2 regions of the Dysgonomonas sp. GY617 genome follow, and region 1 is predicted to be linked to the other one. Evidence: riboswitches for the same ligand, from Rfam matches in the RefSeq annotation. Region 1 holds a riboswitch; the other holds the start of a gene.
What was found. Region 1 has a riboswitch for cobalamin ahead of IR022_RS03560 (TonB-dependent receptor). Riboswitches for the same ligand answer to the same signal wherever they lie in the genome.
Positions count from the first base shown of each region.

Region 1 (8,439 bases):
GCAGCTGCTTTAAAACTACTATGCAAATCTTCATTTTCTAAATATGATATTATAGACTCCGTCATCTCTTTTTCGGTATCTACTACATAACCGCTCTTTTTATGCCGGATGATGTCTTTGGGGCCTTTAGTTTTATAGGCAATAACAGGAAGTCCACAACTAAGAGATTCTAATACCACACAACTAAAAGTGTCGAATTTGGATGGGAACACTAATAGATCAGCGGCTGAATAGAATGCAGGAAGTTTATCATGATCAAGCCAATCGAAATATATCGCTTCTGGGAGTTCTTTTTTAAGCGATTCATTTGCTGGTCCTTGACCAACGATTACCATCTTCACATCTTTGTATGCTTTTTGGACATTCTTATATATACGTGGTAGTTCCATAACTCCCTTTTCCTCACTTATTCTGCCTACATAGAGAAGCACAAGGGCATCATTTTCAATACCAAATACTTGCCCTTTATTTACTTTCTGAGGAGTGAATATATCGTCTACCCAATGAGCAGTAAGACTCACCTTGTTGGGCTTAAGTTTCATATCGGGTCCTGTCAGCCATTTTTGCTGATCGGTATTCAAGACGAACACTCTGTCAAAAGATTTGTAAAATACGCGCAACATACGTCGAATACGGTTTTGATTATGTATATCCAGATTCAATACTTTTCGGGCAAACATTACCCAATCGGTATGCACATAAAAACTGGTTTCTACGGAATAGGCACTCTTTAAATAAAGAGCCATCAGCCCCATTACCCCTTCGGTAGAACATACAATTCGGTCATATTCTTTTTCATGAAACAGTTTATGTAAATCAAGTAAGTTAGGTATACGAATAGGCTGATCTTTATATAAAGGCGCTGAAAATTCATAGAGAGGAGGCATCACAATCAGATGATCGTCCGATTTCATAGTGGCACTACATGTGAGTATATCTATTGGTAGATTACGCTCTTTTATTTCGTTATGTATGGATTGAAGCACTGTCGACACTCCATTTTTATCACCGAAAGTATCGGTAAGCCATAACACCCGCTCGGGATGGTGATATTTTCCTATTTTCTTCGAAAACTCTTTTAGAAACGGACGTGTATTAAATAATACTTTTGTACTGGTAAAGTGTGCCGACAAGATAAGTGCAGAAGCAAAGAAAGGGAAAGAAAGTCCATCCAGAAAGTCTGTAAGATTGATTGTCGATTCCTTTTTATCTGAATCGGAACTCACATACGATCTTATGTTGCTCGGCAAGTCGAGCTTCATCAATATTTCTTCTATTTTATCAGCAGATAATTTATTCTCCAGATCAAGCTTATCTATTTTCTTGGTAATGCGTGAAAATAGTATTTCGTTTAGTTTTTCATTTATATTATGAACAGATTGATTGTATTCATTAACTATATTATTTGATCCCTCCTGATGTGCTTTTGCCATTTTTGCCACTTCGTCAAATATGGGTTTATAAGATGGTTTTAAAATAAGCTTTTTAAAGAATGATGGAGACTTGCCCATAATAGACTCATGAAAGAGTTTGAAAAAAGAAGATGTCACTTTGTGACGTTGTATTTCCAGAAAGATATTAGACAATCCAAATGCCAATATTTTCTCGGATGTAGAACCCTGATGTAAAAGCAACCTTAGCAATCCCGGATCTTTGTAATTGAGTGCAACCTGCGAGACATAGTCCAGAAAGGCAATTGTGAGTTTTTCGGAATTCTGATGCGAGCCATACGGAGCCATATCTCCTTTTCGTATAGCCTCAAGTGCTAAAGATGATTTCGATTCAGATTTTAATCTTTCTTCGAGATTGGGAATATATAAATATGTACCTGTTAGTCCTGCAAAAATTCCCATATGGCTGTCAGACCCTGCTGAGAAAGATTTTTTATATGGATCAGAGCAATACATTTTAGGATCAATTCCAAACTCTTTTGAAAAACCATCTATTTTCTCAGGAGTAAGTGCTGTTATCCATTCTCTTACCAACAGGTTCTGCCAAGTATCACGCTGCCCGTTGAGAACCTCAAACCGTTCAAAGATCAGTCCCATCTTATCGAAAAATTCCATAGGAGGCATCTTTTTTACAGCATAATGATAAAGGGGATGTGCCCAGATAGTTGGTATATTATGCTTTAGGGCATACTCTTGAAAAAGGTACACATTGCGGCGAAGCTTATTCAACTTTACTTCTTGTTCGGGAGTAAAACCGTATGCCAATACATGTATCCCTATATTGTAGTCTGGAACCAAGCAACTAAATTCACACCCCGTCAGAATATCAAATCCTTTATCCTGCAAAGCGTAGCAAGAGCGTGCATTATTGTGGTTAGTAATTGTGAAAGCATTACATCCATTGGTCTGTAACTCCTGCAACAATCTGTCGGTTGGCAACCATGTTTCGGGAACATTCAATATACGTCCCATAAGTTCATCAGGTACATCACTGTTATAGTCGTGGCAATGTAGGTCTATCTTAAGTATATCTTTTTGTGGAAACCTTTCTTTCTGCTCGTTCAGAAACAGTTGAAGGTCGGATTTTAATTCTGATTGAAAATTATTTGTCATAGCTTTATTATTTTTTATCTGTAACAAATGAATACTTATGTTGTTACGAAACAATGTAGAAGTAATTAAATCATTGCTACAAAAATAATTATAGACAACAAAAGCTACTGATTCACATCAATAGCTTTTGTTATTTCTGACGATTAATATTCGGCTCTCATCAAGTGTGTTGAATTGCTATTTAGTTCAATTCCTCCATTTTCGCCCACTATTACAGTTCCACCAATATTGGCTAAATGGTTTCCAAAAGCACAGTTTGGTTCAAAAGCAAAGCACATTCCTGCCTGTAATACCAAATCTCTACCGGGGTTTGGCAACCTACCCACATTACCATATCTACTAGCTTGAGGTAGTATCTCTATACCTGGTGCGGTTCCGAATCCAATTGGACCATAAGGATTTATACTGTGTATCAAGGGGTGTACATGCCATCCTTTTGCATCCAAAAGGGGTTTTTCCATTGCATCAACAACTTCGCCAAAAGTTACTCCAGCTTTCAGAACGTCAACTCCTCTTTCATAACACTCGCGAGCTACCAGAGCCGCACGTTCCAAGTCTGGATGTATATTTCCGACTGCCACTGCTGCTTGATGTTGAGTCTCATACATACCGTACAATGCAAATATCTCTGACAAAACAATATCTCCTTCTTGTATTATTCGTGGAGCTTGAGAGCGATATTGCCAAGCAGGAGGTCCCCAAGCAATATATTCAGGACCCGACCCCATTAAAATTTCGGCTGTAAATCCTCCCATCGAAATACAAGTAGAGGTTATAGCTGCCGCTACTTCAGCTTCACTTACCCCAGGTCTCACTGTTATGCGCATAGCTTCACTCATTGCTTCACCAATATGTGCAGCATATCTAACCAAAGCCAATTCTTCCTCACTTTTCGGGGCAGCTAGTTTGAAAAAATCCATATAAACTGGCTTAATTTCAGCATTAGGAAATGCCTCCATTATACCCTTCCATGTACGGTGAGGCAATGCTCCATCGAAATAAAATGGAGGATATGGCTCTAGTCCAATGATTCCAATCTTTGGTCTATCAGGTAAACCTATTTCCTTGAGCATATTTCCAATGTTTGCACCTGTCTTTCCAACATATATTTGTTCGGGCTCAATCCATTGTTGATCTCCACGCATAGATGCCTGCATATGGTCGGCAACCATCATAGGAGCAAAAGTTATAACAACCGGCTTTGCCTCTTTGTGAAAAATCACTACAGAACCTAGTCTATCATTTGTAAAATAATGATCGATACAAAATGGTGCGGGTGCAGCAGATTCTCTATCTCCGTAAATAATAAGTGTATCTAGCTCATTATTTCTCATTATTGTGCGTGCTATCTCCCAACGACGATCGCGTTCTCTGAATGATAAAGGTGCTGGAATTGTCATTTTTGTTTTCATACTTCAATATTTTTAGTTTATACTCTTATTTGAAAAAGAACTACTGCAAAGTAATGGGTTATTGTCTCGGTGAATATTATCCGAAAAGAACAATAAATGTTCAATAGGTTTGTTTTATTGAAATATAAACATCTTCTTTACAGTAAATTTACATAGTCAAATGGAAGGTATAACTGAGATAGAAAACTATGACATATCTTATGTATCAAAAGAAATAGGTCTACTTGATATAGAGGGGATAGTTGTAAATAAGACAGATGATTCAGTAAGGAAGGGATTGACAAATTATCCACATTCTGTTAGTGGATTCATTTGTGCAATTTGTGTGGAAGGTAGTGCAGAATTGAAGATAAATTTCCAAAAAAGAGAACTAAAACCCGGTACTTTGATGGTGGTATTACCCCACTCCATGATGGAACCTATAACCGTTTCAGATGACTTGCATATAGATACTATCTTCTTCTCTTTAGACTTAGTCTCCAGAGATTCTTTATCCAATGACTTTGTTCTTTTTCAGGAAATACGTCAAATGCCATGTATAAAATTAAGTGATAGTCACTTTGATATATTTAGAAAACACCATAATAATATTTCGATGCATTATTACAGAGAACATAGTAAAAGCAAATTAGATATACTTAAATATCTATTACTTGCTCTTCTTACTGATATAAAAGATCTATACAATGACAATCCAGAGCAAAACAATAAACATACAAGAGGTAAAGAACTAACCCTTCAATTTTTTGATTTATTATATAAATATCACAAAGAACAAAGAAGCGTTTCTTTCTATGCAAGCGAAATGCATTTAACGACCAAATATCTCACAACCATGATACGTAAACATACAGGAAGATCTATTCTTAGCTGGATAAATGAAGCTATCATAGCACAAGCAAAATCAATATTAAAGACTTCAAATTTGTCAATCACGGAGATCACCGATGCATTGCACTTTACTGAGCCATCACTCTTTTGTCGGTTCTTCAAAAAACATACAAATATGACACCCTCCGAATACAGATATAAGTACTAAAACAGATAAGAAAAAGAGATAAATCGCATACCTTGATATTATTTTAAGCCTAATGTCATTTTCAGAGAATCTACTATCCCCTTAAATAAGATTACTATAATTAGTAACAATTAGAAATAATACGACCTACAAATTATCAAATAAATAATTATTATCTTATATAAATATATTTTATACCTTTGACGCTGATTTAGTAATTGAAGTATTTCTTATACTTTAATGAAAGGGAACCCGGTGAAAATCCGGGGCTGTACCTGCAGCTGTAATTCCTCATTATGTTGGTCAAAATTTCTATAACCACTGTATCGGATAGATATGGGAAGGTTTTTGACCAGAGGATAGCCAGAAGACCTGCTAGATCATAATAAACACCAAGCTTCCAGGAATAGAAAGCTGTGTATGATACTCGCAAAAAGGTATTTATCACTATTTTATTTAGCAGTAATAAGCTGCGTAAAGGAAACTCGATGTTTTATTTTATTTGACTAAAATAAAACAAAATATGAGCCATCGTACATTATTAACCCTAGTGACGCTCTTAATAAGTTGTCACTTGCTGTATGCACAAAAATTCTCGATCAAAGGGTCTATCACTGACTTTTCGAATAAGGAAGCACTCATTGGTGCAACCATCCATCTCCATAATACCAACATCAGTGTATCTACTGATAAAGACGGTAATTATGCAATCAACCATCTATCGCCCAATACTTACACTCTAATTGCATCTTACATTGGCTATAATCCTGCAGAAAGCACTATAACAATCAAAGATACTTCAGTTCTTGTCAATTTGACCTTGAAGAGCAAACCCACCTCAATGAATGAGATAGTAGTTACAGGAACAGGAACTGAGCACTATCTTAAGGATGCCCCTGTGCAGACTGAAGTGATTAAGGGTGCTGCATTAAAAGAGTATGCGGGTCGGGACATAGAAGATGTATTAGGTGGATTATCTTCTTCTCTCACTTTCAATCGGAACGACATGGGAAGTAACCTTCAATTAAACGGATTGAAAAACGATTACATCCTAATTCTTATCGACGGTAAACGGATAAATGGCGACGTTGGTGGTCAGAACGATTTAAGCCGAATCAATATGCATAATATTGATCGAATTGAAATTGTAAAAGGTGCAGTATCTTCTCTATATGGTTCGGATGCAATTGGAGGTGTTATCAATTTCATATCAAAGAAAAACAAAGATAAATTCAGTGCATCCAATACAACCCGAATTGGAGAATACGGGGATATAGACCAAGGAAACAGCTTTAGTTTCAACCATGGTAAATGGAATTCAACAAGCTCATTCATCTTTAATCATACAGACGGATGGAGAAATACTACCCAAGAATGGCATCGAAATACATTATACAATAACAGTGTTACCAAGACAGTAAACAGATCGACTAACTATACGCTGTCACAGAATTTATCTTATCAAGTAAATAAAAACTTAATCTTAACAGCAGATGCCTCATTTCATGAAAAATGGACTTATCGCCCGACAGGGATTCCATTATGGAGATTAAATGATTTTTATTATCGTAATCAGACCTACGCAACAGGAGCAAAATACAATCTTACAGGAAAGAATTTTCTTTCATTCGATTTATCTTATGATCGTTATGACTATTACTATGATTATACAAACCGTGAATATACCGACTATTTTGATGAAAACGGAAATAGGATCGTTTACTATCCCGATGACCGTATTCTTCAAACATCTCAACGCCGATGGTTAAGCAACTCAAAAGGTGTCTTTTATTTAGGTAAAAAGAATACGCTAAGTGCAGGTTTAGAGTATATGTGGGACGAGCTAGTGTCGCCTCGTAGATTGCAGGGAGATAGGTCTTCTACTTACGCTTTATCTCCTTACGTGCAAGATGAATGGAATATAACAGATCAGTTCAACATAACAGCAGGTTTAAGACTAGATTATAATAAAGATTTTGGACAGACCCTAACGCCCAAAATTTCGGCAATGTATAAATTAGGAGACTTCAATCTGCGTGCCACCTATTCCAATGGCTTTAAAGCTCCGACTATAAAAGAGTTATACTACCAATATTATGCTACAATTATGAGTAAGTATAAGGCTTATTATGGTAATAGGGATCTAAAACCTCAAAAATCGAATTACTATGCTACAAGCATTGAATACCACTTACCTAAATTTAAAGCAAGCATAACAGGCTTTCACAATAGTATTCGAGACATGATCTCCCTTCAAACAATTCCAACTTCAGTTGAAGATAAAATGCAGTTGGTAGAAGAAACCATGCAGTATGTTAATTTAGCGAAAGCACGTACCTATGGGGTTGATGTTACTTTTGATGCCGATTTACCAATGAACATAAAAATTGGTGGCGGATACAGTTATTTAGATGCAAAAGCTCAACGAACTGATGATGAAACATCTGACGATTATATGAAATATGTATATATGAATGCCACATCTCGTCATAATATCGCATTCCGCTCATCTTGGTCTCACTCGTGGCAGAAATACAAATTGGGAGTAAGTTTAAATGGGCGATATCAATCTAAACGGTATTACACTTCCGATGGAAATACGAAAGGTTTTCAATTGTGGCGTATAAATACTTCTCATTCTGTACTAAACAAGAAAAAATGGAATCTCGACATTAATCTGGGAGTAGATAATATCTTTAACTATGTAGACCGTACTCCTTTTGGTCATAACAGAGCAACAACCTCTCCGGGTAGAAACTATTATACTTCAGTTACTATAAAATTCCAAAATCAAAATAAATAATACTTATTAAATTATTCTATTATGAAAACAATTCTAAAAAACTTGTTTGCCTTGACTTTATTTCTGTCAATAGGCATATTCACTTCATGTTCTGATGATGATGACAACAAGAAAGATGACAGAAACCCAGTTCAAATCGCTAAAAATCACGACACAGCTTTATTACTCTGTTCATTCGGTAGTACATATGAACAACCACAAGCTACTTACGAAAAAATTATAGCCGATTATAAAGCTGCTTATCCTAACACGGATATTTATCTCTCGTTTACATCACGTACAATCGTATCGCGTGTTTATGCACAGTTGGGTAAAGCTTTTGCACAACCCGATCTTTGGTTAACAGCTATTGGTGCTGCAGGCTATAAAACAGTTTATGTACAATCGTTACACATTATACCAGGAGAAGAGTATCTAAGTTTGATGAATACTGACGTGAAGAAGAACTTTATGGTTCCATTTCCTGATATTAGAGTTGCTAAAAGTTCGTGTCTGCTTGAAGCCGATGAAGACGTAGAAGCTGTATCAAAAGTTCTTTATAACTATTACAAGCCTCGTTTAGATAAAGGAGAACTAGTTGCGCTTATGGGACATGGCAACCCCGATAAAGAATATAATCAGGCAAATGCAATGTATGATAAA
Region 1 covers NZ_JADCLR010000001.1:847,117-855,555, reverse strand. Annotated here, with positions in the region: gene IR022_RS03575 (glycosyltransferase) at 1-2,564, opposite strand, end outside; gene IR022_RS03570 (M24 family metallopeptidase) at 2,708-3,976, opposite strand; gene IR022_RS03565 (helix-turn-helix domain-containing protein) at 4,137-5,015, shown strand; cobalamin riboswitch at 5,190-5,389, shown strand; gene IR022_RS03560 (TonB-dependent receptor) at 5,518-7,797, shown strand; gene IR022_RS03555 (sirohydrochlorin cobaltochelatase) at 7,819-8,439, shown strand, end outside.

Region 2 (8,439 bases), on a different contig from region 1:
GCAGGATAAGAGCTGCACCCACAAATGCACCTGCAACAACAGTCATCGATATAGAAAGATCAAAGCCTACATTATTACCTATTATACCTCCAAACAGAAGTATAACAATAGCAACACCAAGCCCTGCACCTGCACTGATACCCAGAATACCTGCATCGGCTAGAGGGTTACGAAATGCAGTTTGTAGCAATAAACCTGCAACAGCTATTCCTCCTCCCGTAAATAAAGCCGTTATAGCCTGAGGCAGCCGCACTTCGAGAATAATATGTTCCCAAGATTTTTTTACAGCTTCACCACCTGTCAAAATATCTACAATTGCCTGAAATGGAATCTTTACAGATCCTACAAACAGATTTGCAAAGAATAAAATGACAATTGCAACTATAAGTAGCAGTATATAACTTACGAGATGGTTATTTTTCAATTTCAACAGTTCTATTTATATCCAAAGGTAAATCAAAACCTTTTGCTTAAACAAATATAGTAATACTCTTTTAAAGTAAAGTCTCAGACCTATCTATTGTCTACCTTAGGAAAACACCCAATCGTTATGATTTCTCAAAGAAGACATCTAACACTTACTCTTACAAATTCACTCTTTCATCTTACTATAATAGCGAGGAGTGTAGTCCGGAAAAAGATCCGGATGGAAAATATACGCAAAGTCTTGCAAAATATAATCAGGATGTATTGGAAGATCCTCATAATAAGATTTTTCTGCCGCATTACACCCGTAAATATTACGATTTTTAAATGCTGAGAAGTACGAATATGGCTTGTATTCTTTTTCTAACGAAGTATACGTTAAATCAGTCGGATGATTATACTTTATCAGCCAAAATTGAGCATCTCCTGCTTTATCCAAAATCTCCTCGAAAGCTAAAGGCGTTGAAGCAACTTTATCGTTATCCGACCACACATAGTTAGCCCCTGCATCACTTAGCATTCTCGATATGAAACTACCTCCTCCTGATATATACCATACATTACCATACATTAAATCAATAAATACAGACGGCTTTTCTTTAACCGATACCATCTTTTCTTTAATTGTATTGTAATTATTCACCGTTATATTGAACAGAGAGTCAGCTTGCGATTCGTTATCAAAAAATAAAGAGTAGAATCTAATCCATTCAGCACGCCCCAATGGCAAAGGCTCCATATAATCGGGGGTTTCTATTACAGGTATACCTGCTTTATCAATACTCCCATAGGTACGCCCTTGTATTGGTGTAGCGAAAATAGCTTCGGGATCAACATCTACTATTTTCTCGATTATTGGATTTGCAGCCTGACCTAAATCGGCGATAGTTCCATTTTTTACACCTTCTTGAATATAGTCAATATCAATATAACTTGGCTCACAAACACCTTTTACGGTAGCTAGAACACCTAATTCGTTAAGTGTTGCACAATGAATTGTTGAATAAGCAACTATGCTTTTCAATGGAGTTCTTATAAGTGTACCTTTAGGTAAGTTAGCAGGCAAGCTTTTGGTTTTATCTACCAAAATATATCGTTGCAAAATTTTTGTAGAATCCCAAGGATCTACAACTGTTACCTCTTTATAATCAGCATATTTTTTCACAGTAAAACCTTTGGCATATTGTACTATATAAACTGTATCTATAACATTCCCCTCAACCTCAGCCGATTGTTTATTTCCTGAACAAGAAGTGATAAGAAATACCAGAAGTAAAAACAAATAATTTTTTCTCATTACCTTTAAAGTAAATTAAGGTCGTTATATATTCTATAACGACCTTTTGTATTTAACACAATACTCTTATTTAATAAAAAAGGCACCAGCAGGATTAAGACCACCTGTGTTGAAATGGCTAACTAATTTACCTGTGGTCGAAATTATGTACATTTCAGCATTAGTTCTATAATCAGAAGTTCCGATATAGATTTCTTTTGTTGCAGGATCAAAATCCAAAGTAGATGGACTCGCTGAGAATTTAACATCACTGTTTACAAAGCTTCCATCCACATATTTTTGATCATAAATATGATATACTTTATAATCTACTGTTGGAGCTCCGTATTGGGCATAAATAGTATATAATCTATCTCCAGTTGGGTTGATTTTCATCAACGTTGCGTTTCCTAACGAATCAACTGAATAATTAGGATTAATACGTTGAAGAGTATTAGGTACATCACCATAATTACCCATAGAGATAACATATACATTTCCTCTTCTGTCAATCTCAAGTGTAGTAGGGTTTAAAACAACCTCAATATCTTTAACCTTCGAAAAAGTAGCGATATCGATAACTGATACAGTTTTATCATAATTAGGATAGTTCATTCCTCCCGAATTTGCTACATAAATTTTATTATTGGCAATCTTTAGATTTTCCGGATTATTACCAACTTTAACCTGAGTTGCATCTACCAATAATGTTTTACGTTCAATACGAGCAACATAACCATCGAAATAAGTAACATATACATACTTGTTATCAGAAGCAAAATTTCTTGGTTTTTGAGCCTTACCATCTCTTTCTGAAACAATCTTTTTCACTAATTTACCTTGTATATTGGTCACATAAATAAGCCCCGAACCATACATTGCAATATAAATAGAATCTCCAGAAACAATAAGATCTTGTGCAGTATCGCCCAATTCAAGACCATTGTTTAATGACTGGAATACTGTTGGATTACATTTTTTTGTCTCTTTATCATAAAATGCTAGAGACGCATTATTAGAGCCTTGATTACCGCTATTCAAAATAAATGCACCCTGAGTAGAAGATAAAGGTGGAGTCCACACATCATAATCAACTTCATCATCACTAGAACAAGAAGCAAGAAACAATGTAGACAATGTTAGAAGCATGCTTCTAAACAAAAGATTTTTATAATTCATAATTATATATTTAGTTTAAAATGAGTACTCTCTAATAATTTTTATAATGTAAATGCCGCCAATATTCTAAAAGACCTACCCGGCATAGGATATCCCTGTATTATTTCATAATTTTTATTTGATAGATTCAATGCTTCAGCCTGTAACCTTAGCTTGGTCTGTTTTAATAAAAAAGTCTTATTTACTGATACCGAATGATCGCTATAAGCATCTATTCGCGTTGATTTTGTATGATCCAGTTTAGAATAGACTTTACCACTGGCAACAAAACTATAAGTAATATTTACCCAAGGATTTTCGAAACTTATCGACCCCGACCCACTATGCTCGGGTGTATAAGGAATTTGCTTTTTAGTATCATCATTTTCACTCGATTGATAACTATATGCACCAATAGCTATTAACTTTAATGAAGATGACAAGTCAATCTCCGATGTTGTAGAAACATCAACCCCATATATAGTTACATTATCGAGATTCGTCATTTTCAGAACCTGAGGAGCTGCCGCAAATATTACAATCTTATCTCTTACTTTATTTAAATAGGCATCAACCGAAATATTAAGCAAACTATACTTTTCGCTCACAGATCGATAGAATGTACTACCTATATTATATTGTTTTGAAATCTCAGGACGTAATGCTGTATTTCCCATACGGAAATAATACATTTCATTAAATGTTGGGGCACGGTATATATCCTTATAAGAAGCTCTGAATCTCAAACCTATGTCAAAAGGATTATACAATAGACTGAATGCCGGCGACAATCGCGTTTTATCTTTAGGGCGGTCTCCCTGCTTCACGTTCTCGCCAATGTATGTTCCTAATATACCGGCAGTAGCAGTCAATCGGTTGGTCTTAACCTGTGCATTCAAAGCCGTTAATGAAGTTCCTCGCGATGGATATTGTTGTTTTACAAAATTGGAGGTTAGTTTATTATAAGCATAGTCTTGCGCCAATGATACAGAAAAAATATCAGTAGGCTGATACAATGCCGATGCAGAACCATAGTATTCAACCTGAGTATATTTATCAATAATAAATCCGTTATCATATATAGCATCAACATCCAAATATTTACTATACAATCTGGAATACTTTCCTAATCCTTGTAGCGAAAATTTCGAGTTGATTTTTTTCTCGTAATTTACTTGTGTAAAGAAATCTTTATTCCACAGTCTTTCATTGGCTTCTATATTACCAGATATCACAGCTCCGGGAATTCCTCTTTCCGAATCAAGATAGAATGCTTTCAGTTGAAGCGTCCCACCACTTTTCAGATCACCGTATACATTTAATTCGCCTTGCCAGATATCAACATCTGAGTTATTCCGATTACGACGTTCTGTTTTTTCTCCAGTGTTAAACTTAAAAGGATAATTTCCATCAGCTCTTTGCCAACTTCCATTAAATGTAGTAGCCCATGCGGACGATATTTTGTAAGATTGAACGATTGCCGGACTAAACATACCCCATGATCCTCCATGAAGAAGAACCTGCCCTTTATACTTTTTATCCCCAAATTGAGGTTTTGCCGTTTTAATATTCAGAGTTCCCGCAGAAGCAAAAGCCTTTGCCGATTGAAATATATCGTCAGCCTGTCCAATATTGAGTGATATAAAAGATATATTTTCAAAAGAGAAACGCCCTATATCAGTTGCCCCTGATTGAGAATTGCTAAAAGCTATTCCGTCATATAATACAGCAGTATGCTGATCACCTAAACCCCTTACTGAAACAGTTTTCAAACCACCTATTCCACCATAATCCTTCACCATTACTCCCGCAAATCGTCTTACAGCATCAGAGATTGATTGCACACCAATACGCTCTAAATCGGCAAAAGTCATAACTTGAAGAGGCGAGGCAGCACGCGAAACCGAAGGTAATACCTGTGCAGTTACAGTTACCTCATTGATATGCTGAATTTTTATGGAATCTTTATTCTGAGCATCTACTTCGAAGAAGCAGAACTGAGAAATAAGAAATATAAGGAGAAAACAAGAATACTTCATATACTGAAAGCCTATAAATCAATAATAGATTTAGCTTTCGGACAAAATATTGTGAAGAAATTACATTGGAAATATTCTAAAGAAGAATGAATCGACAGTTTTTGATCTTCAGCTCTATTTCTCGAAAGCTGTTTAGTATCACTTTTTGTCGTCTTGCAGGTTTTCTGACTTACATTCTATTCATTTACAAATAGAATGCTTACAGTAGCGAGTCTGTCCAGGTCTTTCACCTGATTACCCTTTTTGCATCCTTCTTAAATATTTATTACAGGAGCAAAACAACGGTGCAAAGATATGTTATAAAACCTAATTCATCCAAACAAAATTGTTAAAATTGGAAGTAGATGAATGGTTGCGTTCCACTAGACGCAGTTGCATATACCAACCAGAATACGCCACCTACAATAATAGCACGTCCAATATACGGTAACTTAAGGAAGCCCATTTCAACCATATCACTCACACGCTTAGGTGTGAAATGTAAAATGAAACCTATAAATATAAGTATAAATACATTTCGGTATCCTTGGATTACCATGAGCCATGCCTCGGGATTATATTCGAGTCGGCTAATATTACTTATAACCGCTGTGGCAACTTCAAAATCGTTGGCTTTAAAGAATATCCAACAAAATGCTACAAAATGGAAAGTGATAATTCCGCAAATCAGATTAACAAATATATTCTTTTCGGGAAGTTTTACAAACTGCCTGAATAAACGCTCAACAGCAAGTGCTCCGCCATGTAATGCACCCCATGCAATATATTTCCATGCCGCACCATGCCAAAGACCTCCAATAAGCATCGTTAAAAATAGATTGAAATATGTGCGGAATCGTCCTTTTCTGTTTCCTCCTAATGGAATATACAAATAATCTCTCAACCAAGACGACAAAGAAATATGCCATCTACGCCAGAACTCAGTCACCGAAACCGATTTATAAGGTGTACGAAAGTTCTCAGGAAGTTTAAATCCCATTAATAATGCTATACCGATAGCCATATCAGAGTAACCCGAAAAATCACAATAGATCTGTAAAGCATAACCATAAGTAGCCATTAATGTTTCGAATGGTGTATAACTTAAAGGACTATCAAAAATACGGTCTACAAAATTCAGAGATATATAATCGGATATAACAGACTTTTTAATCAAACCCGTAATAATCAAAAATAAAGCTAGACCTGCTTCTTTCTTCGACAAATTTATCTCACGATACATCTGCGGAAGAAATTCCTTAGCTCTCACAATAGGTCCAGCAACCAATTGAGGAAAGAAAGAGAGATAAAAAGCAAAATCCAGAACATTCTTAGCCGGCTTAAGTTCCCTCCGATACAAATCAACAGAGTAGCTTATTGCCTGAAATGTAAAGAATGATATACCAACAGGTAGAATGATATGTTGAAGTTGAAAATTCTCGTGAAATAGGCTGTTTAAATTCCCAATAAAGAAATTCATGTATTTGAAATACGCCAACACTAACAGATTGAGAACTATTGTAACTGTAAGCACTGTTTTTCGGACTGACTTCTTTGTAGATAAGTCCATTACTTCAGACAGTATATAATTAATGAGAGCCGACAGTATCAATAATATGAAATACTCGCCTCCTGCCTTATAGTAGAAAAACATCGAAAAGAGTAAAACATATACTGTCCGAAAATGTGCGTATTTCCGAGTCAATATATATACTAAATAAAAAGCCAAAAAGAATCCAAGAAACAAACTCGAGCTAAATAAAAGCGGGTTGCTTGGGTCATACTCAAACCAAGATCGTATTTGATCTGTAGTTATAGAGAAATAAGATTCTAAGTTAGTTAACACAGTTTTCAATTAGTTCTACTTTTTACATAGTTATCATAAGCAGTCAAAAAGTCAGTAGTGAAAAGCACTCCCTGCTTTTCATATCCTTCTCTTGTATAGTGCACTTTATCTTTAGCCATCAATGGAGCAAAATCTTTATTAAGAGGAGCTTGTACGCCGCCCAACTTATTCAACAAATCCCATACTACACAGCCTTTCAATCCTTTCATAGCCTCTCCATATCCTTCTACAAAAGTATTAGGAGTTCTTCTTTTAAACAATGAAGGCGGAGGCGTCATTAATAAGATTATAGACTTTGGATTATTTTTCTTTATCTTATCTATAAACTCTTGCATTTGTGAAACATAATAGGGCGTTGTCCATTTATTAAAAGCCTCATTTGTTCCTAAAGAAATGACTATTAAATCTGCTCCTAAAGAAGGTAGTTGCTCAAAAAACAATGGATATTTATTGTAATCTGAAACCTTTGTTCCATTTACTCCTATGGTATGATATATAACACCTGGTCTCTCGTTTTCTACCACTATCCCACTTAAATTATATTCGGACTGCTTATTACATGGTAAAATAGTCACCTGATTAGATGACATAGGCAGAATAAATTCCGATTCGTAAGGTTTTTCTTTAGAAAGAATAATCTTTGGTTCATTCTCGCTTTTCTCCTCCTCTTTTACAACTTTGGGGATCATAGCCACTTTAGGCTCAGGCTCTGCCAACTCCTGCTTATTGGGTATTTTTAAGTCCATTCCCACACGAATCGTATTTGAGCCCAAATTGTTTATTTCCTTTAATTTCTCCACCGAAATACCATAGTTTTGAGATATTCTATACAAAGTCTCTTTACTTTCTACTTTATGTAGAGTATAGTTTACTTTTGACCCCTCAGCCTTTTTGCTTTCTATTTGGGGCTTAACAACAACCTCTTCCGATACAGTTTTATAGTCACTATTGGGCAAAACGATTTTAAAACAAGATGTTTTAGTTGGATACAATAGCTTTATCTTATTGAATGTATATAAAGGGTTAGCATCTATATTTATTTCAAAATCAGAACTATTCGCATAGAGTCCTATTCCACTTAAACCTACTGAAACATCTGTCACCGGATATATATTACGACGACTCTCCCATAAAGTATTGGAAGTATATTTTATATAACTTGTACCATTTGTTTTAGCCAAACTATAAGGAAAGGAAAATCCATATCCCCCATTGCCAAACTTAGTTTGTAAAATTTGACGAATTACGTTTGTAAACATATCAGCCTGCACATGCGAATCGCCAATATGTACAATATTCACTTTACCCTTTTGATTCTTCTCCAATTGATATAACTTATCAAATAAAGGTTCCAACAACTTCACATTCTTGAAATCTGAAGATACAACGTCCTTACTATCTTTCGAATATATAGCGGAAGACATTAAACACAGAAAAAATAAGAATGTTATTGTTTTTTTATAAATCATCAGTATGTTTAGTTCGGGCTGCAATTTGCCCTGATTCTCTTAATCTTTTATATTGAATATACCCTTTATCCAGTTCATTATAAATAAGTCCACCTATTTTTTTTGCTCCCTTTTGATTGAAGTGAGTATAATCTTTATTAGCCAAAGAAGGACTTTCTTGTACCCATTTTATCATAGAGCCATATCCACCCATCAATGTATATAGATTTATAAAGCCCGAATGAGTACTCTCGGCATACAATCTCT
Region 2 covers NZ_JADCLR010000007.1:219,268-227,706, forward strand. Annotated here, with positions in the region: gene IR022_RS08075 (iron ABC transporter permease) at 1-424, opposite strand, end outside; gene IR022_RS08080 (ABC transporter substrate-binding protein) at 593-1,723, opposite strand; gene IR022_RS08085 (YncE family protein) at 1,790-2,881, opposite strand; gene IR022_RS08090 (TonB-dependent receptor plug domain-containing protein) at 2,923-4,899, opposite strand; cobalamin riboswitch at 5,036-5,193, opposite strand; gene IR022_RS08095 (MBOAT family O-acyltransferase) at 5,228-6,532, opposite strand; gene IR022_RS08100 (LysM peptidoglycan-binding domain-containing protein) at 6,730-8,148, opposite strand; gene IR022_RS08105 (GDSL-type esterase/lipase family protein) at 8,183-8,439, opposite strand, start outside.
Region 2: it holds a riboswitch for cobalamin, as region 1 does, so the genes downstream of both, IR022_RS08090 (TonB-dependent receptor plug domain-containing protein) here and IR022_RS03560 (TonB-dependent receptor) in region 1, are expected to answer to the same signal.